2 regions of the Janthinobacterium sp. GMG2 genome follow, and region 1 is predicted to be linked to the other one. Evidence: predicted binding sites of a transcription regulator. Region 1 holds the regulator's gene; the other holds the start of a gene.
What was found. The regulator FliA, encoded in region 1, starts transcription of late flagellar genes. The targets are predictions, from matches to a motif close to CTAAAGTTTNNNNNNNNNNNGCCGNTA.
Positions count from the first base shown of each region.

Region 2: the regulator FliA is predicted to act here: its motif matches at 3,152-3,178, upstream of SKZ59_RS17260 (flagellar protein FliT).

Region 1 covers NZ_JAXAWA010000001.1:982,409-997,024, reverse strand. The annotation lists gene flgJ (flagellar assembly peptidoglycan hydrolase FlgJ) at 1-270, opposite strand, end outside; gene SKZ59_RS04490 (flagellar basal body P-ring protein FlgI) at 281-1,396, opposite strand; gene SKZ59_RS04485 (flagellar basal body L-ring protein FlgH) at 1,399-2,049, opposite strand; gene flgG (flagellar basal-body rod protein FlgG) at 2,100-2,882, opposite strand; gene SKZ59_RS04475 (flagellar basal body rod protein FlgF) at 2,955-3,698, opposite strand; gene SKZ59_RS04470 (flagellar hook protein FlgE) at 3,759-5,306, opposite strand; gene SKZ59_RS04465 (flagellar hook assembly protein FlgD) at 5,365-6,063, opposite strand; gene flgC (flagellar basal body rod protein FlgC) at 6,079-6,480, opposite strand; gene flgB (flagellar basal body rod protein FlgB) at 6,483-6,935, opposite strand; gene flgA (flagellar basal body P-ring formation chaperone FlgA) at 7,127-7,822, shown strand; gene flgM (flagellar biosynthesis anti-sigma factor FlgM) at 7,934-8,242, shown strand; gene SKZ59_RS04440 (flagella synthesis protein FlgN) at 8,251-8,718, shown strand; gene SKZ59_RS04435 (FxDxF family PEP-CTERM protein) at 9,118-9,681, shown strand; gene SKZ59_RS04430 (hypothetical protein) at 9,800-10,663, opposite strand; gene SKZ59_RS04425 (translation initiation factor Sui1) at 10,746-11,108, opposite strand; gene motD (flagellar motor protein MotD) at 11,173-11,967, opposite strand; gene SKZ59_RS04415 (flagellar motor protein) at 11,973-12,719, opposite strand; gene SKZ59_RS04410 (RNA polymerase sigma factor FliA) at 12,701-13,432, opposite strand; gene SKZ59_RS04405 (MinD/ParA family protein) at 13,478-14,341, opposite strand; gene flhF (flagellar biosynthesis protein FlhF) at 14,334-14,616, opposite strand, start outside.
Region 2 covers NZ_JAXAWA010000004.1:334,518-349,133, forward strand. The annotation lists gene fumC (class II fumarate hydratase) at 1-1,110, opposite strand, end outside; gene SKZ59_RS17255 (hypothetical protein) at 1,283-2,395, shown strand; gene SKZ59_RS17260 (flagellar protein FliT) at 2,812-3,063, opposite strand; gene SKZ59_RS17265 (M13 family metallopeptidase) at 3,353-5,437, shown strand; gene SKZ59_RS17270 (class I SAM-dependent methyltransferase) at 5,508-6,152, shown strand; gene SKZ59_RS17275 (CsbD family protein) at 6,329-6,514, shown strand; gene SKZ59_RS17280 (S9 family peptidase) at 6,584-8,791, opposite strand; gene SKZ59_RS17285 (PhzF family phenazine biosynthesis protein) at 8,983-9,822, opposite strand; gene SKZ59_RS17290 (MATE family efflux transporter) at 9,840-11,234, opposite strand; gene SKZ59_RS17295 (beta/gamma crystallin family protein) at 11,424-12,089, shown strand; gene SKZ59_RS17300 (beta/gamma crystallin-related protein) at 12,269-13,135, shown strand; gene SKZ59_RS17305 (beta/gamma crystallin-related protein) at 13,237-14,229, shown strand; gene SKZ59_RS17310 (beta/gamma crystallin-related protein) at 14,390-14,616, shown strand, end outside.

The sequences.
Region 1 (14,616 bases):
CGCCAGGCCCGTGCCGCGCTTGGCCAGGTTCTGGCTCGTCTGCTGGTCCAGCATCGAGGTGTACATCTTGCTTTGCTGGCTATCCATGATGCCGTCCTGCGGCGTCGCTTCGCGCATGCTTTTCATCATCATGTTGATGAACATGGCTTCGAATTGCGTGGCCGCCTCTTTCAGGGCGGCGGGGTCCTTCGCCTTGGCGGACTGGCGCAAGCCATCCATGCCCTTGACGTCATAGGCGGCGGTATTGCTGAGGTCGGTTTGGCTGATCATGGCGTATCCATCAAATGATTTCAAGTTCGGCGCGCAGCGAACCGGCCGCCTTCATCGCCTGCAGGATGGCCAGCAAGTCTTGCGGCGAGGCGCCGATGGCATTCAAGGCTTTCACCACCTCGGACAGCGAGGCGCCGCCCTTGACCAGCATGACCTTGCCCGGTTCCTTCTTGATATCGATCTGCGCCGTCTGCGTGACCACCGTGCGTCCGCCCGACAAGGGGGCCGGCTGGCTCACTTGCGGCTCGACATTGATGGTGACGGACAGGTTGCCGTGCGAAATGGCGCACGTTTCCAGGGTCACGGACTGGTTCATCACGACGGAACCGGTGCGCGCATTCATGATGACCTTGGCCGCCAGGCGGGCCGGATTGACTTCGATGCTTTCCAGCTGGCCCAGGAAGGACACGCGCTGGTCGCTGCCGCCCGGCGACTGCACCTGGATCACGCGGCCATCGAGCGCGGCGGCCGTGCCGGCGCCGTAGCGGCTGTTGATGGCGTCGACCACGCGGCTGGCAGTGGCGAAATCGGTGGCGTTCAATTCCAGGCGGATCGTGTTGTTGGCGCCCAGCGCCGAAGGCACGGTGCGCTCGACGGTGGCGCCGCCCGAAATGCGTCCCACGCTCAGGTGGTTGATGACGACGGAGCTGCCGGCTGCCTGCGCGCCCACGCCGCCCACCAGCACGTTGCCCTGCGCCATGCCGTACACCTGGCCATCGGCGCCCTTCAACGGGGTCATCAATAAAGTACCGCCGCGCAAGCTTTTCGCATTGCCCATCGACGATACCGTCACGTCGAGCAACTGGCCCGGCTGGGCAAACGCGGGCAAGGCCGTCGTCACCATCACGGCGGCCACGTTTTTCAGCTGCAAACTGGTGCCTTGCGGCAAGTTGATACCTTGCTGCTGCAGCATGGCCGCCACGCTCTGGATGGTAAATGGCGTTTGCGTGGTCTGGTCGCCGCTGCCGTCGAGGCCGACGACGAGGCCATAGCCCATCAGCTGATTCTGGCGCACGCCGGCGATGCTGGCCAGGTCCTTGATACGCTCGGCCTGCGCCACGGGCGCCAGCAGGGAAGCAGCCAGGCCGCAGATGACTAAAAAGCGGGGGAAAGTAATCGTTGCCATGATCAGAAAGGCAGCAGGCTGAGGAAGAAGCGCGACGCCATCGAGGCCATTTCAGCGCGGTCGATCTGGCTGTTGGTGCGGTATTCGACGCGCGCGTCGGCCACCTGGGTCGACGGCACGACGTTGCCCGTGCCGATGGTGTCCGGATTGACCATGCCCGAGAAGCGGATGAATTCCGTGCCCTTGTTCATGGCGATCTGTTTTTCGCCGGCGACGATCAGATTGCCGTTCGGCAGCACTTCAATCACCGTCACGCCGATCACGCCGGAAAACGTGTTGCTGGCGGACTGGTTGTCGCCATCGGCAAATTTCGTCGCGCCATTCGCCGAGACGGTGCCGCCCAGGCGGCCCTGCAGCATGCCCGGCGTGCTGAAGCCCACGCTGCCCGACTTGTTGCCGGAACTGGCGCCCGCCTTGACGGCATTCGTGCGCTCGGTGATGGCGATCGTCATGGTATCGCCCACGTGGCGCGCGCGGCGGTCTTCGAAGGCGGGACGGTAGGTCGACGGCTGGTAGATGGAGCCATTGTTGGCAACCACGGGTTCCGGCATCGGTGCGCGCGTGGTGGTCGGATATTGCACGATGGACGTAGGCGTGATGGCGCAGCCTGACAGCAGGACTGCGGACAACAGGGTGATGATGGGGTATTGCATGGCGAACCTCCGCTGCCATCCGGCGGCGGATGGCATGACGACTATGAAAATTAAAGTTGCGACAATTTCTGCAGCATTTGATCGGATGTGGTGATGGCCTTGCTGTTGATCTCATAGGCGCGCTGCGTCTGGATCATGTTGACCATTTCCTCGGCCACGTTGACGTTCGACGTCTCGATATAGCCCTGCATCAGCACGCCGGCACCGTTGGTGCCCGGGGTATTGGTTTGCGCTACGCCCGAGGCGCCCGTTTCCATGTACAGGTTTTCGCCCTTCGATTCCAGGCCGGCCGGATTGACGAAGGTGGTCAGTTGCAGCGAGCCGATCTGCGATGGCGCCACGGTGTCGGGCAAGGTGACGGACACGGTGCCGTCGCGCGCCACGGTCAGGCTCAGCGCATTGGTCGGCACGGTGATGGCGGGCTGGATGACGAAACCTTCGGAGGTGACGAGCTGGCCGTTGGCGTCTGTCTGGAACGAGCCGTCGCGCGTGTAGGCCGTAGCGCCGTCCGGCATCAGCACCTGGAAGAAACCCGTGCCGTTGACCATCACGTCGCGCGAATTGCCCGATGCCTGGGGATTGCCCTGCGTATGGATGCGTTCGGTGGCCACGGTGCGTACGCCCGTGCCGATCTGCAAGCCCGATGGCAGCTGGGTTTGCTGCGACGATTGCGCGCCCGGCTGGCGCACATTTTGATACAGCAAGTCTTCAAACACGGCGCGCGACTTCTTGAAGCCCGTGGTGCTGACGTTGGCCAGGTTATTGGCGATCACGTCCATCTGCGTCTGCTGCGCTTCCAGGCCGGTTTTGGCAATCCAAAGGGAACGAATCATGATTTTTCTCCAATAACAGCGCTAGTCAGCTCTGTAGACTATTTCTATGTGACCATTATGCGGTGGCCCCCATCAATTCAAAGCGAGGATCTGGGTGGCTTTCGCCGCGTTATTCTCGGCATTCTTCAACAAGCTCATTTGCGTTTCGAACTGGCGCGCCAGGGCAATCATGCTGACCATGGAGTCGACGGGGCTGACATTGCTGCCTTCCAGCGCACCGGTGGTCAGCTTGACGGCCTGGTCGGCCTGCGCCACCGTGCCATCCTTGAGGCGGAACAGGCCGTCGTCGCCGCGCACCAGCTGCTGCTCGGGCGGGTTGACCAGCTTGATGCGTCCCAGCACTGTCGACGGGCCTGGCGGCACGTCCGTGGAAATCGTGCCCACCGTGCCGTCGCTGGCGATGGCCACCGTCACGCCGGGCGGAATGGCCATGGGGCCCGTATCGCCCTGCACCATCAGGCCCGACTGCGTTTGCAGCATGCCGTTTTCATTGAGCTTCAAGGCGCCGTTGCGCGTGTAGGCTTCGGAACCGTCGGCCGACTGCACCGCGATCCAGCCGCCGTTTTCCACAGCCACGTCGAGCGCGCGGCCCGTGTGCTGCATCGGCCCTTGCGTGAAATCGGAACCGACCGTCGAATCGACGACAAAGGCGCGCGTCGGCATCATGCCGTCGGCCACCACGGGCACGGCGCGGAACGAGTCGAGCTGGGCACGGAAACCCGTGCTGGTGGCGTTCGCCAGATTGTTCGCCGTGGTCGCCTGCTTGTCCAGGATGTGCTTGGCGCCCGAGCCGGCGGTGTAGATGAGACGGTCCATGTGTTTCTCCGTGCAAAACGAAAGCTGGGGTCAGACCCGGCGGGTCTGACCCCGGTACCATTAACGCAGGTTAACCAAAGTCTGCAGGACCGAGTCCTGCGTCTTGATGGTTTGCGCATTCGCCTGGTAGGCGCGCTGGGCCGTGATCATGTTGACCAGTTCCGCCGTCAAGTCCACGTTCGACACTTCCACGGCCGAGGCGCGCAAGTCGCCCAGGTTGCCCGAGCTCGGCTCGCCCGTCATGGGGCTGCCCGAGGTCGAGCTTTCCGCCCACGCATTGTTACCCAGCGGTTCGAGGCCATTCGGATTGGAAAAGTTGGTCAGCACCACCTGGCCCAGGTCGCGCGTCTTGCCATTGTTGTACTGGCCCTGGATCACGCCATCGGAGCCCACGACGAAACGGCTCAGCTGGCCGGCAGCGTAGCCATCGGCCACGGTGCGCTTTTCGCTGGTGGACGAGCTGAGCTGGGTGGAATTGGTGAAGTCGACCTTGATCGCCAGGTTCGCATTTGCGCCCGTGGCGGGGAAGACGGGCAGGTTTACCGTCACCGGCAAGGTTTGCGGCGGCGTCAGGCCCAGCATGGCGGCCTTGTCCAGGCTGCCGACGCTGTTGAACACCAGCGAAGCCGACTTCACGGCGGGCACCTCCGTCACCGAGGAAATATTGGTGTCGATCTGGTCTGGCGTCAGGCTGGAATTGACGCCATTGGGCACGGCGCTGCCAAAGGTGGCGCTGATGGCGGCCAGCTGAGCGGGGCTGGCGCCGGCCGCGGCGGCGGCGGTGCGCACGGCGGCGCCGGCCGCATTGCCGTAGGCGACGGCGGCGGCCGTGATATTGGCCGGCACCAGCGGCACGGCCGTGACGGCGGCCTGGTAGGCGGCGCGCGCAGCCAGCGAGGCGGCATCGGTCTGCGCCGCGGACGCCACTTTCGCGCTGGTGATTTCCTTGCCGTCAGTGGCCGTGTAGACATCCCACGTATTAGTGCCCGTCTTGACGTAGAAATTGGACATGGTGTGCGCATTGCCCAGCGAATCGAAGACGGGCACGGGGAATTGCTTGGTCCACGACTTTTGCTCGCCCACACTGAACGGCACCACGGTCGGCATGGCCGAGTTGGAATCGAGGTTGACCTGGGTATCGACCTTGGTGGTCGCCTGCGGCGCCATGTCGGACGGGTCGATCTGCAGCGGCACGGTGGCGCCGGCCAGGATCTTGCCGTTCGCATCGGCCGGATAGCCGGTCAGCTGGGCTTTCTGCGCATTGATGATGAAGCCGCTCTTGTCGACCTGGAACTGGCCGTTGCGCGAATATTGGATGGCGCCGTTCACGCTGGTGCGGAAGAAACCGCCGCCATTGATGGCGATGTCGAGCGGATTGGACGAGCTCTCCAGGTTACCCTGGTTGAACAGCTGCGCCACTTGCGACACGGATACGCCGATACCGGGCTGGTTGCCGCCCACGCCATACAGCGAGTTGGCATAGATGTCGGCGAACTGCGCCTGCGATTGCTTGAAACCCACGGTGGCCGAGTTGGCGATATTGTTGCCGATGACGTCCAGCGATTTGGCGGCGCCATTCAAGCCGCTCAGGCCTTGTTGGAAAGACATTGTGTTCTCCTGGTAGAAATTAGGGGTAGAGGGTCTACGCTACAAATGAGCGGCTTGCTTACAAAATCTGTTTCACGTCGGCCATGGTGATGCTGCCCACACCCGGCACGTTCAATTTCACGCCACCCGCGCCCGTCGACACGCTGGCAACCGAGCCGAACATCAGCGCCGCCGCGTCGGTCAGCTTGGCGCCGCCGCGCGTGGCTTCCACCGAGAAGGTGTAGGCGCCGTCAGGCAGCACGATGTTCTTGCCATCCTTGTCGAGCTCGGCCGTGGAGCCGTTCCAGCCCAGCGGCAAGGTACCCGCGTCCTGCGGGCCCAGGTCGATGGAATGGACTTCCTTGCCCGTACTGTTGTAGATGATGACCTTGACCTTGTCGGCCGGCGTCGCCAGATCCACGCCCAGCAGAGCCGCGCTCTTGGTCAAGGTGATGTTCTTGCCTGCCGTCAACACGCCGTGGCCGATGATATTGGCCGCCTGCATGGATTCGGCTTGCTGGTAGCTGGTCTTGAGCGTTTCCAGGGTGGTATTGAGCTTATTGACGCCCGTCACCGTGGACAGCTGGGCGAGCTGGCTCGTCAGCTGTGCATTGTCCAGCGGGTTCATCGGATCCTGGTTTTGCAGCTGGGTCACCAGCAGGGTCAGGAATTTGTTCGTTTCTTCCTCGACGCTGCCTTTCGCGGCCGTGTTCTTCTTCGGATTCATCGTCGCCATCAGGTCGGTGACGGTGGCGGTGCTGGTATCGATGGTTGCCATAATGATCAGTCAGCCTTATTGGCCGATGGTGAGGGTTTTCAGGAGCAGCGACTTGGCCGCGTTCATGGTTTCCACGTTGGTCTGGTACGAACGCGAAGCCGACAGCATGTTGACCATCTCGTCGACCGTATTCACGTTGGGCATGGTGACGTAGCCCTTTTCATCGGCCAGCGGGTTCTTCGGGTCGTAGACCAGCTTCATCGGCGACGGGTCTTCGATCACCTTCTGCACCTTGACGGCCGTGGCGCCGTTGGCCATGGGTACGGCTTCGAACACCACCTGCTTGGCGCGGTAGGCTTCGCCCGTGGCGCTGGTGGCGCTGTCGGCATTGGCCAGGTTGCTGGCCACCGTGTTCAGGCGCTGCGCCTGGGCGCTCATGGCCGAACCGGAAACATTGAAGATATTAAATAGCGACATGATTATTGTCCTCCCTGGATGGCCGTCAGCATGCCCTTGATCTGCGAGTTGAGGAACGTCACGGCCGCCTCGTAGCGGATGGCGTTGTCGGCAAAGGCATTGCGCTCGAGGTCCATGTCGACCGTATTGCCATCGACGGCGCCCTGGGCAGGCGCGCGGTACAGCAGCGGCGTGCCGTCGGCCAGGGTCTCGACCTTGCCGCCACCGGTCGCGCCCGCAGCCGCGGCCACGCCCTTGCCCGGCATATGCTGCGGCGCCGTGCCCTTCAACGCTGGCGGCACGCCGTCCTTGCGCGCCATCGCGCCCTTCAGCGCGGCGGCGAAATCGACATCGCGCGCCTTGTAGTTGGGCGTGTCGGCATTGGCGATATTCGAGGCGAGCAATTCCTGGCGCGTCGAGCGCAGGCTCAGCGCCGTCTCGTTGAAGCGCATGTAATCGTCGAGTTTCCCTATCATGTCAGGCTCCGGAAAGATCTGCCACTGGCGCCCAAGATGGCGGAAGGATGGCGGTATAGTGATGACAGGAAACATAGTACGGTGCCCACCTGCAAGACCATCGCCGGATCAGACCGTACTTTTACCCCTTAATCGGCGCTTCGAACGGGGCCTCGCCCACTATCATGGCAGTATTCCAGAGGCCTATCACCATGAAAACACCGCTTGCTTTCCTCTTCGCTCTTGCCGCCCTGCCACTGCTGGCCCAGGCGCAAAACGCCGGCCGGCAAACGCCGGAAGCGCTGCGCAACAGCGTGGAACAATTCCTGCAAGTGCAAAGCAATGGCTTGCCGGGCAAGGTGACCATCACCGTCGGCGCCGTCGATCCGCGCCTGAACCTGGCCGCCTGCCCCGCGCCGCAAGCGTTCATGGCACCGGGCGCGCGCGCCTGGGGCAAGACCACCGTCGGCGTGCGCTGCACGGCGCCCTCCAGCTGGACTATCTATCTGCAGGCGAACGTGGCCGTCGTGGGCGACTACGTGGCCAGCGCCGTGCCGCTGGCGCAAGGACAAGCCATCGACGCCAGCCAGCTGGTGACGATGCAGGGCGACCTGGCCGCATTGCCGGCAGGTATAGCCACAGACATGGCCCAGGTAGTAGGGGCGAGCACGAATATTTCCTTGCCACCAGGCACGCCGATGCGCCTCGACACCCTGCGCCGCAAGCCGGTGGTGATGCAGGGCCAGCTGGTGCGTGTAGTTTCCAGTGGCAACGGTTTCCAGGTGGCATCAGAAGGACGCGCCATCGGCAGCGCAGGCGATGGCCAGACGGTGCAGGTGCGCACGCAGAGCGGGCAGCAGATCAGCGGCGTGGCGCGCGCGGGCGGCTTGGTGGAGGTCGCCTTTTAAACCCGGATGGACAGCGATATTGTGGTCTGGCGCACTAAAGTTTCGGAAGAAGGTGCCGATAATGACACATATCCCGGAGTTTTTTGACTTCGACCAGACGAGGATCACGCTGTGAAAATTACCGATAACACCATTAAAAGCAATCCCGGCCTGCCGGTGGCGCCCGCGAGCACCTCCGGCGCCCGGAATGCCGAGAAAGCCCAGGCAACACCGACGACGTCGGACAATGTACGCCTGTCGCCACAAGGACAGGCATTAGCGGCCAGTGCAACTGCCGGCAGCGGCGCCGTGTTCGACACGAAAAAAGTCGAACGCATCAAGCTGGCGATCGCCGACGGCCAGTTCCAGGTCAACTCTGAAAAAGTGGCGGACGGTCTCCTCGACACAGTCAAGGACTTGCTGCACTCACGAAATAGATAGGTTCCCTCATGCAATCAGTGACTCCGTTTTCCAGCCTGCGCGACGAGCAACAGCTCATGACCACATTGCTGGCATTGATGAAAGAAGAACAGCGGCATCTGGTTGCCGCTGACATCGATGCAATCACGGAGCTCACGGTGCGCAAGACGGCACTCGTAGGACAATTGAGCCAATTGGCGGCGCAACGCCACCAGGCGCTGGCGGCAGCAGGTTTTACCGCCGCCGAAGCGGGCATGGAAGACTGGCTGGTCAGCGCCAGCGAAGCCGAGGCGGCGCCCCTGTGGAAAGCCCTGCTCGAGACGACGCGCGAAGCGAAGGAACAGAACCGGCTGAACAGCCTGCTGGTCAACAAACACATGCTGCACACGCAAGGCGCCCTGAACGCCATGCGCCCCACGGCCCAAAGCGGCAATTTCTACGGCCCCAGTGGCCAACCGATGTCGAACCCGGCCAGCCGGCGCGTCGTGATCGGCTAAGCGTCTTCCCGTTTCGCCCCAGCAAGAAGCCATTGCTGCACGCCTGACGCCGTCCCGAGCAGCGGCACCCATACGGCTGCCATCGAGAACATCATCGCCGTGTCGCTCCCTCCAGGGAGACTGCGGCGGTGCCAGCGCGTCCGCATCCCCCCACAACACCGCACGCAGAAACAACACAAGCCCTTTTTGACGCCGCACGTTTGAGCATGCTCAAACTTGAGACAGGTGATGACTATATGCTAATCCCTGGCGTACGCCGTACATCTCCAGGTGGGACTTTCCTCGCCGACACGAACTTCGTTCCCGCAGGCATAGCTGATCCATTTCACGCCCCAGCCTGCGCTTTTGCGCTGCGCCACGACGCACACCACCTCAATCGCAAGTACACAGGAGCATGATATGAACTCTCTCTCAGTAAGCAAGGCTGGCGCGGCGCTGCTGCTCGGCTGCACCCTGCTGGCGCCGGTCGCGCAGGCCGAAACGCAAGCCGTGTTCTATAACCACCTCGTATCGACCGCCGTGGTGGCCACGCCGCTGCTGGCGCAAGACACCTTGTTCGTCGACACCTTCACGACGGAGCGCGGCTCGCTGCTGCAAACGACCACGTTTACGGTCGGCGCCGGCGTGCAGTCGTTCACGGGCAACGCGGCCTGGCTGGTCACGGGCGCCAACGACTTCGGTCCCCGCCTGACTGGCGTCAACATTGACCTGTTCGACTCCAGCAATAACCTGGTGCAATCGGATACCTTCACCGGCGTGCTGGGCGCGTTTGCCCATTCGACCTTCGACGGCCTGCTGGGACCTGGCACCTACACCTTGGTGGCAAGCGGCATCGGCGTGCGTGATTCCGTGCTGGACATTTCCATCACCACGGCCGTACCGGAACCGGAAACCTATGGCATGCTGCTGGCGGGACTGGGCCTGATCGGGTATAGCATACGGCGCCGCAAGATGGCTGCCTGACCGGCATCGGGGCGCCTGCAAGCACTGCCGTAGCTGGCAGACACGGGGCAGGCGCGGCGGTTCCACGCACGGGCAGGCCTCTGCACGGGCCAGCCCACGTAGGGGCAGGCCTACGCACTCAACCGTGCGCGGGCCGGCCCGTATGCTGGCGGAATTTCGCGGCGATGCCATTCGCCTTGGTGAGGGCGGCGGCCTGCTGTTCCGGCGTCAGCTCGTTTTGCAGCCAGTGCCAGTATTCATCCTGGTAAGGGTTCGTCGTGCCTGGCGTGAGGATGTCGTTGTAGACCATGCGCAGGGCCAGCAGGTAGCCATACGCTTGCGGCGCGTCCTTCTGCACCACGTCGCCATCGCGCAGATAGGCCATCATCAGGGTCGACACGCTGGTCAGTTCCGCCGCGTCCGCCTGTGTTGTCAGCTGGGCGATCGCTTGCCGCTTCCAGGCCTGCACCAGCGGATCGTCGGGACGGTTGCGCAGCGCGCTGCGGTCGCCGAACGGACCTTCCGACAGGAACAGGGTGGCCGCGCCCGGCACGCCGCCTTGCGCGGCAGTGGCCAGGTAGCCAAGGCGATCCTCGCGCTGGCGCTGCGTCATGCCCGCGCACAACTGCTGCTGGGCTGCTTTTTCTTCCGCCGTCATCTCGCGTCCCAGCTCGAATTCCATCCCCGGCAAGCGGCTTTCGCGCTGGAAGACGATGCAGTCGTCGATCAGGTTATAGGCCGCATACGCGTCTTCCGGCTTGCCGCTGGAGGCCAGGCGCTCGAGCCGCTGCGCCAGGGACACGACAACAGGCGCGGCATCGGCGGCCGGGGTGGCATCGATATTCAAATACGATGCCAGGCTGCGCCCCGGCGGCCCGCTGGCGGCAGCGGTAGCGGTAGCGGTAGTGTCCGGTGCGCCGCCATCGGGCGCGGGCCAATACACGACCGCCAGCACTGCCGCGATGGCAGCGGCGATGGCGATACCGGTCAGTTTGTTATTCATATGAGGTGGCGCATAAAAGGAAATGCACGTTACCACAGGCGCACGGCAGCGGGCCGCACGCCTCCGCACGCACGCGCCCCGGCTAGCCGCCCGCCTTTTTCGGCTGGTGGCCCAGCCTGGTCAGCGCGGCAAGAATGGTGTCGACATGGTCGCCCTGCACTTCGATCACGCCATCCTTGACCGTGCCGCCCGAGCCGCACTGCGTGCGCAGCTGCTTGCCCAGCAGGGCCAGCGCGATGGCGTCCAGCGGCAAGCCCTTGACCACGGTGACGCTCTTGCCGCCGCGGCCCTTGGTCTGGCGCGACACGCGCACCACGCCGTCGCCCGCCGGCGCCGCCTTGGCTTGCGCCTTGCACGCACATTGCGCCAGCGGCTGGCGGCAGGCCGGACACATGCGGCCCGTTTCAGTGGAATAGACGAGACCGCCCAAGGAGCTGCTTTTCATGATGGAGAAATAAAAAGAAAGAAGGCCGCGATTGTACCAAGCGGCGGCCAGCAGTTGACGACCGTCAGTTGGCCGGAGCAGGTGCCGGTGCCGGCGCCACGGGCGCCGTCGGCACTTCCGTCACCGTTTCCGGGATGCCCGAGAGGATCGTCACGGCGACCCGGCGGTTGCGCGCGCGCCCTTCCGCCGTTTCATTGGGCGCCACGGGGATATTGTCGGCGTGACCGACGGCCGTCAGGCGCGACGCCTTGACGCCGCTGGCAATGAACAGGCGCACCACGGCGCTGGCGCGCGCGGCCGACAATTCCCAGTTCGAGGCAAAGTTGGAATTGCTGATCGGCTGCACGTCCGTATGCCCTTCCACCTGCACGTCGTGCGTATCGTCCTTGAGCAGCACGGCGACGGCGCGCAGGGCCTGGTCCGACTCAGCCGTCAGGCGCGCCGCGCCCGGGTCGAACAGCACGCTGGCATTGATTTCCACGCTCACGCCGCGGCTCGTCTGCGTGACCCGCACCTTGCCTTCCTTGACCAGCGGCGCCAAGGTCGACGTCAAGTCCTGCGCCAGGCGCGTCATGTGTTCACGCTCGCGGCGGATGGCTTCCGTGCGGCGTTTCAGGGCGGGATTCGGCAGCGGGATCGCTTGCGGCGCTTCCATGATGATGGGCGGCGCGCCCTTTTCCAGGCTGAAGGCCTGGCCGATGGCGTTCTGGAAGACGCGGTACTTGCCTTCGTTGACTTGCGAAATGGCGTACATGACGACAAAGAACGCGAACAGCAGGGTGATGAAGTCGGCGTACGAGATCAGCCAGCGGTCCTGGTTGTCCGGTTCCTCGTCATACTTCCTGCGCGCGCGCCGCATCATGGTCAGTGCTCGTGCAGCAGGCTGGAAACGCGCTCTTCGATGATGCGCGTGTGGTCGCCCGTGGCGATGTCGTACAGCACGGCGGCCGTGATTTCGTATTGCAGCACGCGGCGCGAAACGATGGCCTTGAGTTTATTCGCCACCGGCAGGAACAGCAGGTTGGCCAGGCCGACGCCGTAGATGGTCGAGACAAACGCCACAGCGATGCCGCCGCCTAATTTACTTGGGTCGGTGAGGTTTTCCATCACGTGTATCAGGCCCAGCACGGCGCCCAGAATACCGATGGTGGGCGAATAGCCGGCCGCCGACTCCCACACCTTGACGGCCTGGCGCTCGGCCATTTCGTAGGCGGAGATTTCCACGTCGAGCAGCTGGCGCAGCTTGTCCGGCGCGATGCCGTCGACGATCATCCGCAAGCCCTTGGCGTTGAAGCGGTCGGCCGTGTTTTCCATCAGGCGCTCGAGCGCCAGCGGGCCGTCGCGGCGCGCCGTCAAGCTCCATTGCCCGATGTCGCGCGCCAGCGCGGCACGCGTGTCGGCTGGCGGCAGGAAGACCCAGCGCAGCATTTCCAGGCCGCGCACGAAAGTGCGCAGCCGCGTTTGCAGCAGCACGGCGCCGAAAGTGCCGATGACCACGATGGCAAAGGCGGCCGGCTGCAGCAGGGAGGCCATCTTGCCGCCTTCCAGTGCCTGGCCGACCAACAGGCCCGCCAGCGCCAGCGCCAGCCCGATTACACTGGACCAGTCCACGCCTGCTCCCTCAAGGTTGCGCGCAGGCGCGCGACGGCCTGGGTATGCAGCTGCGAGACGCGCGATTCGGATACGCCCATCACCGCGCCGATCTCCTTCAGGTTCAGCTCTTCTTCGTAATACAGGCCCATGAGTATTTTCTCGCGTGGTGGCAGCGCGTCGATGGCATCGATCACGGATTGCCGGAAATCGGTATCGAGCAGGGAACGCAAGGGGTCGCTGTCCTCGTCCACGCAATGGCGGTCGAGAAAGCTGTCATTGCCGTCCGGGTCATGAAAGTCTTCGTAGTACACGAGCTGGTGGCCGCCGCCGTCGCCCAGCATTTCCTGGTAGTCGGCCAGCGACATCTTGAGCAGTTTCGCCACTTCCGACTCTGTCGGTGGATGGCCGAGGCGCTGCTGCAAGGTGCTCATCGCCTCTTCGATCTTGCGCATGTTCTGGCGCATGCTGCGCGGCAGCCAGTCGCTGGTGCGCAATTCGTCGAGCATGGCGCCGCGGATGCGCAGCACGGCATACGTCTCGAACTGCGCGCCATGCGTCTCTTCATAGCGGCTGATGGCATCGAGCAGGCCGATCATGCCGGCCTGGATCAGGTCATCGACCTCGACCGAAGGCGGCAATTTCGCCTTCATATGGTGCGCCAGACGCTTCACCAGCGGAATATGCTCCGTCAGCAAATAGTCCTTGTTCGATTTCCCTTTGACCGTGTACATAGGCTGCTTATTGTTTTCTCATCTTATCTGGTGCTACGGTTGGCTTCAGGCGCTGAACTGGTGCGGGCTCCCCGTCTGGTACAAGGTGCCGCCGAGCACGGGCGCCGCCGAACGGGCCAGCCGCTCGGCCAGTCCGCGAAACGCCACCGAGGCGCCGGCCAGCGGAAACGCATCGACCACGCTGCGGCCCAGGCGCGCCGCGCGGTGCAGATACTCATCGGCAGGCACCGAACCCATCGACGTCAGCTTCACGGCCAGGTAACGGCTCGCCGCCTGTGCCATATTATCGTATACCACTTTTGCTTCGGATTCGGAAGCGCCGGTGACGAGAATACCGAACGGACGGCGTCCCAGTTCCTGGCTCAGGCGCTTGATCAGGCAGTACGCCGCCTTGATCGAGGTGGCGCTGGTGGAGACTTGCACGACGATATCGGACGACGCCATCAAGGGCACGGGGAAACAGGCGCCCTCGTCTGCCACGACGCCGTCGACCAGCACGATGCCGCTCCGGCGCGCCAGCACGTCGAAAGTCTTGCCCAGGCGGCGCAACTCCTCCTCGCCCGCATAGTCCATGCTGTCCATCAAATGGTTGCGCGCGCCCAGGCTGGCCACGCCAAAGCCTTGCGGCACCTGGTGGATGACCTGGTTCAAGCCGCACTGCTGGCGCGCCACGTCGCGCAGGCTGGCGCCGTGCGCCAGTCCCAGGCGCGCGGCCACACCATCGCTGCCGCCGCTGGCGTCGAGCAGCAGCACGTCATTGCCGCCATAGACGAGCGAAGCACCCAGGTTAACCAGCATGGCGCCCTTGTCGTCCTGCGGCGTGGCCGAGAGGAACGTCATGACGCGCGGCTGCGGGCCGGCCAGCATGCGGCGCAAGCCTTCAGCCTGGTCGAAATCAAAATTAGCCAAGGTGCACCCCGCGCGCTTCATTGTTGCGGGCGGCGGCCTGCGCCATCAGGAGCGGCAGTTCGGCATCGGAAAACTGCGTGGCCGCCGAGTCGCGCTTGAGCTTGAAGGCGCGGTCGATCAGGTAGCCACGGTCGGCCAGGTACAGGTCTTCCGGCACGCGCTGGCCGTTCGACACATAGAACAGGTTCAGCTTCTGGCGGATCACCACGTCGAGCACGTTGCCGATCGACGCCGCTTCATCGAGCTTGGTCATGATGCAGCCGGCCAGGCCGCTG
Region 2 (14,616 bases), on a different contig from region 1:
TTGCAGGAAGTTGTGTGCAATCAAAGGCTTGAAGACATTCAGCTCGAAATTGCCCGAGGCGCCGCCCACCGTGATGGCCACGTCATTGCCGAACACCTGGCAGCACAGCATGGTCAGCGCTTCGCACTGGGTGGGATTGACCTTGCCCGGCATGATGGAGCTACCCGGCTCGTTTTCGGGGATCGTGATTTCGCCGAGGCCGGAGCGGGGGCCGGACGCCATCCAGCGCACGTCGTTGGCGATTTTCATCAGGGCCGTGGCCAGGGTTTTCAGCGCGCCATGGGCGGCAACGAGGGCGTCGTGGGCGGCCAGCGCGGCAAACTTGTTGCTGGCCGTCTCGAATGGCTGGCCCGTCAGGCGCGCCAGTTCTTGCGCGATGCGGCCGGCAAATTCCACGTGGGCATTCAAGCCCGTGCCGACGGCCGTGCCGCCGGCGGCCAGCTGCAGCAGCGGCGGCAGCGATGCCGTGATGATGTGTTCGGCGAAGTCCAGCTGCGCCACGTAGCCGGAAAATTCCTGCCCCAGGGTCAGTGGCGTCGCATCCTGCAAATGGGTGCGGCCGATCTTGACGATGTCGGCAAATTCCGTCGCTTTCGCATCCAGGGTGGCGCGCAGCTGGCGCAGCGGTGGCAAGACCGTGTTGGCGACGGCCAGGGCGGCCGCCACGTGGATGGCGGTCGGAAAGATGTCGTTCGAGGACTGGCCCAGGTTGACGTCGTCGTTCGGATGCAGCAGGCGCTCGGCGCCGCGCAAGCCGCCGATCAGCTCGGAGCCGCGGTTGGCCAGCACTTCGTTCATGTTCATATTGCTTTGCGTGCCAGAGCCCGTCTGCCAGACGGCCAGCGGGAATTCCGCGTCGTGCTTGCCGGCCAGTACTTCGTCGGCCGCCTGCGTGATGGCAACGGCTTTCTTGCCATCCAATAATCCCAGGTCCAGGTTGACGTGGGCGGCCGCGCGTTTGACGGTGGCCAGGGCGGCGATCAGTTCGGGCGGCATCTTTTCCGTGGAGATATGGAAGTGCTCGAGCGAGCGCTGCGTTTGCGCTCCCCACAGCCGGTCGGCGGGTACGTCGATCGGGCCGAAACTGTCGCGTTCGATTCTGCTACTCATGACATCCCTTTCATCGATAGAGGTGGATCGAGTGTACTCCAGGCGTCAAAAATGCACAGGATGATGCCGTATTGCATCATTTTTGCCTTGGCCCATCTATATTTTTGCGATTTCCTGCCGTTAAAGGCAGGCGAGTCCCGATTATCTATCCTGTTATCAAAGCGATCAGTCCATGCAGAGCAGCATCTTTCCCCGTTGGTCTTTGATCGCGTGCGCCGCCGCCAGCCTGGCCTTGCCGCCTGTGGCGGGCGCGGCCGAACTGGGCGAGATGGCCGTGCTGTCGCATGTGGGCCAGCCCCTGCTGGCCGAGATCGAACTGACGGCCCTGGCACCCGAGGAAGCCAGCGGCGTGGCCGTGCGCCTGGCTTCGCCCGATGTGTACCGCGGTGGCGGCATCGGCATGGACCCGGCCCTGCAGACATTGACGATCAGCCCGCTGGAACGCGGTGGGCGCCACTATGTGCGCGTGAGTACGCGGCAAGCGATCCAGGCGGGCCACGTGCATCTGTATTTATTGCTGGGTAATGGTAGCGGCGCCGTCGTGCGCCTGGGCACCTTGTGGCTGACGCCGGCGCCGCCCGCCGCCGCCCCCGTCAGTGCGCCAGTCCGGCCTGCCGTTCCGGCGCCCGTGCCAGCGCCGTTGCCGTTACCACGTCCTGCTCCCTTGGCGCCGTCGCCCGACGCCGCCGCGCTGGCGGCCCGCGCGCGCGCCGAGGGCCTCGTGCGTCCGGCGCGCGTGTTCGTGCCGCCGCCCGCCGCGCCCACGCCGGCGGCTACGGTGCAGCAGCGCCCGGCACCGCCGCGCCGCGCCACGGCGCCCGTGGCCGCTTGCGCGCCCCAAGCCGATATGGAGCAGGCGCAAGCGTGCGTGGCGCTGGATGAGAAAAACACGGCCCTCAATGCAAAGCTCGGCGAATTGGAGGGCAAGATCGGCGCCTTGCAAAAGGCGCTGGCACTGCCGGCTGCCGCTGCACCGGTGGCGGCGGAAGTGCCCCATGCCAAGCCCAAGCCACTGCACGCGGCGCCCGCCGCGGACAAGGACAAGAAGGCGGGCGGCAACGGTCTGTTGTGGCTCGGTATCGGCACCTTGCTCTTCCTGCTGTTGACGGCCGTCATCGTGTATGTCGTGCGCAAGCGCAGGCAGGCGGCGGGGTCGCGCGCGCCGTCGAAGTACTGGGTCTTGCTGCGCAAGCCGTTTAGCCGCAAGAAGAAGGATGTGCCCGTGCTGACGGAAGCCGTGGAAGAAGGGGCGGCCGAGCCGGAACCGGAGCCGTTCTCGCGTTAAAGACATGGCAAGGCGGCGCCGAAATTTGATATAAAAAAAGATATTGAAAAAATACATGGAAACGCTGGCCAATCGCGTTGCCTATTTCTTAAAGATGGTGATATGATTAATTCAGTGGACTTGCTCTACGACAAAACAGCCTCAGCCTGGCGCAGTCACCAACGATAGTGTGGCGCGGCAAACGGGTGTAGCGTTGCATAAACGCCTGGGTCTGGAAGCGGTTCGCGATGCCGACGATGTGCTCGCGAACGCCGGATGCAACCGGCAGCGAGGCGACGCCAGGAGATACCTGGGGCTCGCCTTCCCAATTCCCCCTCCTTGTTTTCCGGGCGCCGCAGATGGCGCGCTCGCTGGCATGGCGGCAGACGTAAAAAAAGCACCCGCGGGTGCTTTTGTCGTTTCTGGCGCGGCAAGCTTTACATGCGTGCGCGCGAACCCTGCATGGCGTTCGGCAGTTGCGTCATCCATGGTTCCGTGATGGCGCGGATTTCGCGGTCGTTGGCCAGGATTTGCTTGAGCAAGTCGATCTTGCGCAGGCGCGAGGCGCCGGCCAGAGCGGGCACCTTGCCTGTCATGGTCGCGCTGGCGGCACTGGCGCACTGGTTTTCCAGGGTATCCAGGCCATCCCAGTCGCTCGAACGTGCGGCCACGACCATTTTATTGGTCATTCCTGCAATATTTTCATACATCGAAAGAACGTCGTTGGAGGTCATGAGCACACCCGTAACTAGTGAATGGATTACCGCTTGTCCAGATTAACGGCAGGTCCAAGGGGAACTTGAGGGTATTTTTGAAAAAAAAGTGAAAATAATTTAGATGATTGCTTGGCTGTTGCCGACATCGCCCGCCAAGCCGCATGCCTGCTGGCGTCGTGGTGGTAGGGGAGTGTGTTGCGGCGCCTCAAAACGCGTTATGATTTTGCACACTACTGTCGTTACTTTGCCTGAAAGGATCACCATGCGCGTTGCCACTGCTGCCGCTTCCTCTTTCCCCGGTCCCTGGCGCAAGCGCGCCATGGTGCTGGCCCTGTCCGGCATCGCGCTGGCCGGGGGCGCCGTCCACGCGCATGCCCAGGAGGCGGCCGCCAGTCCCGCCGCGGCGATGGCGGCGCCCACGGCTGTCTTGCCCGGCGACGATTTCTATGACTACGTGAATGGCGACTGGCTGCGCAACACGGAGATTCCCGCCGACCGCAGCAGCTGGGGCTCGTTCGCCATCCTCGCCAACGCCACCAACGAGCGCATCATCGGCCTCGTCGAAGGCCTGGCGGCGGCGCCACAGACCGATGCCTCCGCGCGCCAGGTCAGTGATTTTTACCGTTCCTGGATCGACGAAGCGGCTATCGAAGCGAAGGGCTGGGCGCCGATCAAGCCGCTGCTGAAGAGGATCGATGGCATACGCGACCAGGCGGGACTGGCCCGCGCGCTGGGCGAAAGCCTGCGCGCCGATGTCGACCCGCTCAATTCCACCAATTTTTATACGGAAAACCTGTTCGGCCTGTGGGTGGCGCAGGATTTGAACGACACCACGCGCAATGTGGCCTATCTGCTGCAGGGCGGACTGGGCTTGCCCGACCGCGCCTTTTACCTGAGCGACAGCGCCCGCATGCAGGGCTTGCGCGCAGGCTACCAGGCGCATATCGCCGCCATGCTCAAGCAGGCCGGCTACAGCGATGCGCCGGCCCGGGCCGCGCGCGTGTTTGCGCTGGAGCAGCAAATTGCCGCCAGTCACGCCAGCCGCGAGGATTCGGCCGATGTCGCCAAGGGCAATAATCCGTGGCGCGCCGCCGACTTCGCCAGCAAGGCGCCTGGCCTGGACTGGAAAGCCTTCTTCCAGGCGGCCGGCCTGGGCCAGCAGACGGATTTCATCGTCTGGCATCCGACGGCCATGACGGGCAGCGCGGCCCTGGTGGCTAGCGTGCCGCTGGCCACATGGAAGGATTTTCTGGCCTTCCACGCGATCAACCATTTCAGCACGACCTTGCCGAAGGCGGCCGCCGACCAGCGCTTTGCTTTCTATGGCAGCGCCCTGAGCGGCACGCCGCAGCAGTCGCTGCGCAGCAAGCGCGCGCTGGCCGCGACGAATGCGGCCTTGAGCGACGCCGTCGGCAAGCTCTACGTGGAACGCTATTTCCCGCCTGAATCGAAAGCGCGCGTGCAGGAGATGGTGACGAATATCGTCGCCGCCTTCTCGCGCCGCATCGACAAGCTCGACTGGATGGCGCCCGCCACCAAGGCGCAGGCGCAGGAAAAACTCAAGACCCTGTACGTGGGCGTCGGCTATCCGGAGCGCTGGGAAAATTATGCGGGCTTGCGCGTCGTGCGCGGCGATGCGCTGGGCAATGTGCAGCGGGCGGAGCAGTTCCATTACCGGCAGGAGCTGGCCAAGCTGGGCCAGTCTCCCGACCGCAAGGCCTGGGCCATGCCGGCGCAGCTGGTCAACGCCGTCAATCTGCCGCTGCAAAATGCGCTGAACTTCCCGGCCGCCATCCTGCAGCCACCGTTCTTCGATCCGGCAGCGTCCGACGCGGCCAACTACGGCGGCATCGGCGCCACCATCGGCCACGAGATTAGCCACAGTTTTGACGACCAGGGCGCGCAGTTCGACGCCCAGGGCAAGCTGCGCGACTGGTGGACGCCAGCCGACCTGGCGCATTTCCAGTCGGCCTCGAAGCAATTGGTGGCGCAGTTCGCGGCCTACAAACCGTTTTCCGACCTGGCTGTGAATGGCCAGCTGACCCTGAGCGAAAACCTGGCCGACTTGGCCGGCGTGGCGGCCGCGCATGACGCGTTCACCCTGTCGCAGCAGGGCAAGCCGGCGCAGCCGGGCGCGGACCGCGATTTCTTCATCGGTTACGGCGTCAGCTGGCGCAGCAAGGCGCGCGAGGCAGCGGCGCGCCAGCAAATCCTCACGGATGGCCATGCGCCGGCGCAATACCGCGCCGCCACCGTGCGCAACCTCGACGCCTGGTACCCGGCCTTCGACGTCAAGCCGGGGCAGCAGCTGTACCTGGCGCCCGAGCAGCGCGTGCGCGTCTGGTAGCAAATGGTGACGGTGCCGGCGCACAGCGCGCCGGCACCGTAAAATGGCGGAACATATCGACAGGACCGCCATGAAGCCGACCCCACCGCAAGATCAGCAAGACCCCATCCACGCCATCACCGAACGTACCCTGGCCCATTACGACGCCAGCGCCGAGCAGTTTTTCGAAGGCACGCGCGACCACGACGTCAGCCAGAACATCAGCGCGCTGCTTAATGCCATCGGCAAGCCGGCGCCTGTGGAGATTCTCGACCTCGGTTGCGGCCCGGGCCGCGATCTGAAAGCGTTCACGGCCATGGGCCACCACGCCACCGGTGTCGATGGCAGCGCCCGCTTCGTCGAGATGGCGCGCGCCTACAGCGGCTGCACCGTATGGCAGCAGGATTTCGTCGACCTCGACTTGCCTGCCGCGCACTTCGACGGCGTGTTCGCGAATGCCGTGCTGTTCCACGTGCCCAGCGCCGTTCTGCCCGGCGTGCTGCGCGCTTTGCACGCGAGCCTGAAGGGGGGCGGCGTGCTGTTCAGCTCGAATCCGCGCGGACAGAACCAGGAGGGCTGGAACGGCGCGCGCTACGGCAGCTATCACGATGAAGCGACGTGGGCCGCATACGTGCAGGCGGCCGGTTTCAGCCTGGTCGAGCAGTACTACCGCCCGCCCGGCTTGCCGCGCGAGCAGCAGCCTTGGCTGGCGACGGTATGGCGCAAAGCGGGCTGATTCCGCGTAATTAGCTGATTTTTGGCATGTGTTAGGGACCGTACATAGTTTTTGCAACCTCAAGCGTAATATGGACACATCGACACGCAGCAAGCAGTTTGCAACGGCGTGTGAGCCGCAGTACCGGCCCTTCGGGCGCCGGACAACAGATGTACCAACTACAGTGAGGATTTATCATGAACAAAGATCAAGTCGAAGGTAAACTGAAGGAAGTCGGCGGTAAAATCCAGGAAGCCGCTGGCAAGGTCGTCGGCAGCGAAGAACAGCAAGCCAAGGGCCTGGCAAACCAGGTCGAAGGCAAAGTGCAGAAGAAGGTTGGCGACGTCAAGGATGCGGTGGAAACCGTTACGCGCAAACCGTAATCTGACGCACGCATAAAAAAACCGCCGCCTGTCGCGAGACAGGCGGCGGTTTTCATTTGCGGGCGCGCTTTACTTCGCTACGCCCAGGTTCTGCTTGAAGAACATCTCGATTTTCTTGTACACGTGGCGCTGGCCCGCGCGCGACGAGATGCCGTGCTTGGCGCCCGGATACGTCATCAGGTCGAACTGCACGCCGCGGTTCACGAGCGCGTCGATCAGGCGCGTGCTGTTGCTGAACAAGACGTTGTCGTCGGCCATGCCGTGCACCAGCAGCAGCGGCGACTTCAGGCCGTCGAGGTGGGCGAACACGGTGCTGGCCTTGTAGCCGTCGACGTTTTCCTTCGGCATGCCGAGGAATTGCTCCGTGTAGTGGGTGTCGTACAGCGACCAGTCGGTCACGGGCGCCACCGAGACGCCCATGGCGATCTTGTCGGACGCTGCCGACAGCAGGCGCAGGGTCATGAAGCCGCCATAGCTCCAGCCGAATACGCCGATGCGTTTGGCATCGACGAAGCTTTGCTTGCCCAGCCAGTCGATGCCGACCAGTTGATCGGCCACTTCGGCTGCGCCCAGGTTGTGGTAGATGGCGTCCGTGAACGCGCGCTCGCGGCGCGATGAACCGCGGTTATCGAGGCGGAAGACGACGAAGCCCTGCTGCGCCATGTACTGGTCGAAATTGTTGCCCCAGCGGCGCGCCACATGCTGCGAGTGCGGGCCGCCATACGTCGACAGGTAGACGGGGTAGCGCTTGCTTGCGTCGAAGTTCGACGGCTTGACGATGGAGTAATACAGCGTCTGGCCATCGTTGGCCTTCAAGGTGCCATATTCCGTCGGCAGGTGGTCCGCCTTGTATTTGGCGTACGGGTGGCTCGCGTTCAGCGCGTTTTCTTCCAGCCAGCCCACCATGGCGCCGTCCGGGCGGCGGATGCTCACCTGCGGCGGCGTGGCGGGGTCCGAATACGTATCGACGAAGACTTCGCCATTGCGCGAGAACGTCGTGTCGTGCCAGCCATCGGCTTTCGTCACGCGCTGCGGCTTGTCGGCCGTGCTGCCGTCGAGCGCCAGGGCGTAAGTTTGCTTGTCGATCACGGCGTCGCGGTTCGACGCGACGAACACTTTACCCGTCTTCTGGTTCACGGCCAGCACGCTGTCGATGCCCCATGCGCCGGAAGTGACCGGGTGCAGCAGCTTGCCGCTCATGTCGTACAAATACAGGTGGTTGCGGCCCGTGCGCTCGGACGACCAGAGGAAGGTGCCGTTCGACAGGAAGCGCAGGTCGTCATGGATGCTGACCCAGGTTGTCGACGTTTCCGTCAGCAGGGTGCGCTGTGCCAAAGTACCGGCATCGACGGCGACCAGGTCGAGGGTCTTCTGGTCGCGCGACTGGCGCTGGTACACGAGCGACTTGCTGTCCGCGCTCCAGTCGGCGCGCACCAGGTAGATGTCCGGGTTCGTGCCCAGGTCCACCTGGCGCTGCACTCCCGTTTCCGGCGAGACGATCAGCAGCTGCACCAGCACGTTCGGGTCGCCGGCGGCAGGGTAGCGCTGTTCGACGACGTCCGTGCGGTCGGCGAAGATTTCAAAGCGGCGCACGACGGGGACCGGCGCTTCGTCGTAGCGTTTGTAGGCGATGGCGGAATCGTCCGGGGCCCAGTAGTAGCCGGTGCGCTGGCCCATTTCTTCCTGCGCCACGAATTCGGCTTCGCCGTTGCGTATTGTGCCCTTGCCATCGGTGGTCAGCTGGCGTTCCTGGCCCGACTTCAGGTCGATCACATAGATGTTCTGGTCGCGCACGAACGAGACGTAGCGGCCTTTCGGCGAGATTTTCGGGTCGAGCACATTGCCCTTGGCGACCAGGCGCGCCTTGTCAGGGCGGGCCGCGTCGACCAGGTACAGATTGCCGGCCAGCGGCACCAGCAGCTGCTTGCCATCGGGCGACCAGCTGTAGCTGAGAATGCCGTTCAGGCTGGCCGTGCGCTCGCGTTCGCGGCGCGCCTGCTCTTCGGGCGAAATCGTTTCATTCGGCACCAGCGCCTTCGAGTCGACCAGGCGGTGCGTGCTCTTGTCTTTCAGCTTGAATTCCCACAGGTCGAGCTGGAACTGGTTGTCGGTGCGGCCGCGCAGGAATGTGACTCGCTCGCCATCGGGCGAGACCTTCAGGTTGCGCACGCCGGGGCCGGCCAGCGCCGGATCGGCGTGGATGCGTTCCAGGGTCAGCTTTTCAGCCGATGCGGGAACGCTGGCCATCGCGGCCAGAAAACAAAGAATAAAACGCATGGATGTCTCGGTAGTTGGAAGGATGAAGGGCACTGCATGCATAGGCGAACTTGAGCGTTGCCTAAGCGTAAGACGATACCAGAGCGTGCCTCTTTATGCGATAGCCCCGGCCACGGAATATGAGCATGCCGGCCGTATTTCCTTCGTGAAAAATATCCAGGCACCATCCATTCGATGGCGCTTTGCCCGGTTCAGGCCAATATCGACCCCGTGACGACGCTCAGGCAGGCGCCGCCTATCCAGGCGTGGCCATCGCGGAAGCTGACGGACACGCGGCCGTCGCGCTGCAGGCAGGTGCCCTGGCGGACAGTGTAGTCGCCACCGGCCAGCAGGTGCGCGATGCAGGCGTTGGCGCTGCCCGTGACGGGGTCTTCCACCAGCGCGCCATGTTCGCTGAGCAGCGCGCGCACTTCGTAGTCGGCCGGTCCACCCGCGCCGTGCGGGCCGTATAGCGCCAGGCCGTCCGCTCCGGCTGCGGCCAGCAAGGCCGTCAGCGATGCGATATCGGCGCGCACGGCCAGGCAGGCGGCGGCGCTTGCCAGCGACACGCACAGCCAGCGGATGCCCATGTCGACGACGGTGCCGGCAGCGGCCGGCGTGCCGCCCAGCCCGGTTTGCAGCAGCGGCAGCAGAGTGGGTTTGAGCGCGCGCGCCGTGCACGGCGGCGCCTGGAACGCCAGCCCGCCGCCCGCCTGCCGCTCGATCTGCACGAGGCCGACGCCGCATTCCTGCACGATGCGCGCGCCTTTCGGCTGCATGCCCGAGTCGAGCAGGGCGTGCGCCGTGCCCAGGGTCGGGTGGCCGGCGAACGGGAATTCCATCTCGGGCGAAAAAATCCGCACGCAGTAGTCGGCTGCCGGGTCGCACGGCGCCAGCACGAAGGTGGTTTCCGACAGGCCCGTCCAGCGCGCGATGGCCTGCATCTGCGCGGTATCGAGGCCGTCGGCGTCGAGCACGACGGCCAGCGGATTGCCCATGAAGGGCACCTTGCTGAACACATCGACTTGCCTGAAGGGGCGCGGCTGCGGCATGGCGAATTCCTTGAAAGTTATGGCACCGCGCGCAGGCGCTGCAGCGACAGCCGGTTCAGATACCAGGTCAACAGCACGGCGGCCACCGTCAAGCCCGTGACGAGGCCGATCCAGAAACCGGCGGCGGCCATCGGCTCGGCCGGCGACCAGATGAAGCCAGCCGGCGCGAGGCCCAGCACATAGCCGATCGGCAGCGAGAAGCCCCAGAAGGCCAGCAGCTGGATCAGCATCGGCTGGCGCGTCACCTTGTAGCCGCGGATGGCGCAGGACGTGGCCACCTGCGTCGCGTCGGACAGCTGGAACAGGGCGGCGAACAGCAGCAGCTGCGCGCACAGCGCCTGCACTTGCGGGTCGGACGTGTAGGCTTGCGCGATCTGGTGGCGGAAGAGGGTGATGACGGCGGCCGAGACGATGGCCGCCGTCAGCGACATGGCCACGCCCACCCAGGAAATGAAACGGGCCTTGCGCAAATTGGCTTCGCCCACGGCATGGCCCACGCGCGTGACCAGCGCGATGCCGAACGTGAGCGGCACCATGAAGACGACGGACGAGAAATTCAGGGCAATCTGGTGCGCCGACACCTGGATCACGCCGAAGCGCGCGACCAGCAGGCTGATGACGCCAAAGGCGCTCACTTCGGCAAAGTAGGTGACGCCGATGGGCAGGCCCAGGCGCAGCATGGGGCCGATGGACGACAGCTCGGGCCATTCCCAGTGCGTGAATGGATACGTGGCGCGGTAGGCGGGCGCGATCCTGATCCAGGCCAGCATGGCCAGCAGCATCATCCATACGCAGCAGGTGGTGGCCACGGCGCAGCCCACGCCACCGAGCTTCGGCATGCCCCAGTGGCCGTAGATCAGCAGGTAGTTGACGAAAATGTTCAGCGCCAGCGCGGCCAGCGCGATCACCATCACGGGCTTGGTCTGGTTGATGCTGGTGCTGTAGCCGTACAGCGCGCGGTAGGCGGCGAACGGCGGCAGCGCGCAGCTGATGATGTGCACGAACAGCTTGGCCTTGGCTGCGACGGCCGGTTCGAGCATCAGATGGTCGAACACGAGCGCCGCCATGTTCGTCAGCAGACAGGCGACCAGGCCCACGAGCAGCGCCTTCCACAGCGACTGGCGCACGATGTGCGGCACCTTGTCGTGACGCGCGGCGCCGATTTCATGCGCCACCAGGGTATTGATCGCCATCATGATGCCGCTCACCGTGACGAGCACGATGGACCAGATGGCCGCGCCCAGCGACACGGCCGCCAGTTCCTCGGGATTCGTATGGCCCGTCATCGCCACGTCGGCCGCGCCCATGCCGACGGTGGCCAGCTGGCCGATCAGGATGGGCCAGGCCAGCTTCCACAGCGACGAGACTTCAGTGCGGATGGCGGGCAGGGTGAACGAGGTAGTGTGTGGCATGGGCGGAAAGCTTGACTAAACACAAGATTCTACCGGCATTCGCCGTGCTTGTCCGCCGTGGCGCCCCGGGCGCTCGGGCGCGGTAATCATTTGTTACAGCTAAATGGGCCAGTCGCGGATAGACTGCGCGCTCTATTTGGCAAAATGACCAAATAGTCAACCGCAGTACCCTGACTATGGAGCAAGACCATGCTGAGACACACCCTGAACTGCGCCCTGTTGCTGGGCGCCGCCATGACGGCCGAACTGGCCGGCGCCGGCGAACTGACCCTGTATTCACGCGACGATTATCACGGCCGCTCGCAGACCGTGCGCGATGCCGTCGCCGACCTGGAAGACATCCGTTTCAACGACACGACGCAAAGCATCCGCGTGCGCTCGGGCCGCTGGGAAGCGTGCGAGGAAGCCGATTTCCGTGGCGATTGCTTCCTGCTTGAGGCGGGCGAGTATCCGTCGCTCGACGACCGTGCCAACAAGATCACGTCGCTGCGCGAAGTGCGCGGCGGCTGGGATGGTCATCCGGGCCGCGATCGTGACCGTGGGCGCGACCGGGACGGCCGCTGGGAACGCGAGCGCGAGCACGGCCATTTGCCAGGGCGCTCGCTGGGCGGCGAACTGACCTTCTATACGCGCGACGATTTCGCCGGCCGCAGCTTGAGCGTGCGCAACGCTTCAGCCGACTTGCGCGAGCGCGACTTCAACGACACGGTGCAAAGCGTGCGCGTGCGCTCCGGCTATTGGGAAGTGTGCGAGGACGTGGGCTTCCGTGGCCGCTGCCGCACCTTGGAACCGGGCGAGTACGCGAGCCTGGAGCGCATGAGCAACCGCATCTCGTCGGTGCGCGAAGTGCGCTGATGCGGGTCAGCTAGTACCTCAAATCGCAATAACCGGTTCGTGCAGGGCCGGCTATTGCTTTTGGTAACAATTTATTGTGCTTTTCCCATACTTTGTTACACCGTTTTTTCTACGGATGGCTACACTGACATCAGTTGTCATGTCGATCACTTGCCTTTGCCGCCACCGGAGACCTTCCCATGAATCGCCCGTTCGCCTTTGCTCTGCTGTGCGCCAGTTCGCTGTTTGTCCATCTCGCGGCGCAGGCCGGCGAGATCCGCCTGTACACCGATGACAATTTCAAGGGAAGGGTAGTGGTCTTGCGCGATACGACGGACGACCTGTCGCGCGTCAATTTCAATGACACCGTCTCGAGCATCCAGGTTGAATCGGGCAGCTGGGAAGTGTGCACGCATGGTGATTTCAAGGGCGATTGCAAGACGCTGCAACGGGGCGACTACCGCTCCATGCCGGGCATGAACGATAAAATTTCATCCGTGCGCGAAATCGGCGCCGGGCAGGGCAGCGGTAGCGGACGCCGCCCGGCGCTGGAGCTGTACGCCGACGCCGGCCAGCGTGGCGCGTCGGCCGGCGTGAATTCGGACCGCGACGACCTGGTCGACATCGGTTTCAACGACCGCGCCAGCAGCGCGCGCGTCGAGTACGGCTACTGGCAGTTATGCAGCGATTCCAACTACCATGGCAGCTGCCGCGTATTCGGGCCTGGCAGCCACGATGACCTGGGTAGCCTGAATGGGCGTGTGTCGTCGGCGCGCATGGTCGATCCGCGCGAGGAGAACCGTCCGCAAAATGACGAGGGCCTGGTGGTGCTGTATGGCCGCGCATTCCTGAAGGGGCGGGGGCTGCAGGTGAACCGCGACGTCAGCGACCTGGTGCTCCTGAACTTCAACGACCAGGCCGAATCCATCGCCATCAACGAAGGCACCTGGGAAGTCTGCACGAACTCGCAGTTCAACGGCAGCTGCGAGCGCATGGGGCCGGGCAAGTATGAAGTGCTGGACACGGCGCTCGACAAGCGCATTTCCTCGCTGCGCCGCCTGTACTGAACGCATGATCGGGCCTTCCCGCAGCCTTGTATTTGTTACACTAGCATCCTGGCGTTTTGGCCAGGCAAATCATCAGCAAAGAATGAAGAATGGAGTTAATCATGACGGGCCCTTTCAAACACACGCTGGCATGCGCGGCCACCTTGCTGCTTTCGCTGGGGGCCCATGCGGCCGCCCATGCGGGCGATATCACCTTGTTCGAAGATGTTGATCTGCGTGGCCGCGCAGTGAACCTGCGCGAGACGACGGACGATCTGTCGCGCATGGGCTTCAACGACAAGGTGTCGAGTATCCTGGTGCGCTCGGGTACCTGGGACGTGTGTACGGATGCCGGTTTTCGCGGCAATTGCCGCACCCTGGGGCCAGGCGAATACCGCTCGATGCCGGGCATGAACGACGCCATCAGTTCGGTGCGCGAGTCGGGGCGCGGCGATGGCTACAACCCGGGACGTCCCGGACGCGATCCGGACCGGGGCCATGGCGGCTATGGCCGTGGCGGTACCCTGGAAGTGTATTCGGGCGCGGGCCAGAATGGCGGCTCGGCACGCCTGAACCGCGACACGGACGATTTCGTCAATATCGGTTTCAACGACCGCACCAGCAGCATCGTCATCTATAACGGCTACTGGCAGCTGTGCAGCGATTCGAACTACAACGGCGTGTGCCGCATCTTCGGCCCTGGCCGCCACGACGACCTGGGACGCGGCCTCGATGGGCGCGTCTCGTCGGCGCGCATGGTCGACGAGCGCGAAGCGCGCCGCCAGCAGCAGTACGATAATCAGTACCAGCGGCCGCAGTACGATCAGCCGCAGTATCCGCAATACCAGCAGCCGCAGTACCAGCAGCGCGGCGCCGTGCTGCTGTTCCCCGAAGCGGGCATGCGCGGCGAACCGCTGGCGCTGGACCGCAATGCGGAAGACCTGGTGCGCTACAACTTCAACGACCGCGCCTCGTCCATCGTCGTCAACGAAGGCCAGTGGGAAATGTGCAGCGATTCGAACTTCCATGGCCGCTGCGAAGTGATCGGGCCGGGAGAATATGGCCGCCTGAACGCCATGGAAAACCAGATTTCTTCACTGCGCCGCGTACGCTGATTTTCTTCTGCCGCCATGCGGACAGGCCGCCTGCCGGGTTCATCCCGCCAGGCGGTTTTTACATTCGCTGCCGTGCGCTGACATTTGCTTGCCCTTTGTTACACTCGCCGCCTGCCGCCTGGTCTACACTGGCGAAAATGTCATCAGTATTGGAGTTGTCATGGTTTTATCTTTCCGGCCCGCGCTGTTGTGCGCCGCCACCTTGCTCGCCCCCCTTGCTGCATCCGCAGGCGAAATCACCTTGTTCGAGGACGCCGGTTTCCGTGGCCGCCCCGTGACCCTGCGTTACGACACGGGCGACCTGTCGCGCATGGGCTTTAACGACAAGACCTCGAGCATCATCGTGCGCTCGGGCACGTGGGAAGTGTGCAAGGACGCCAATTACCG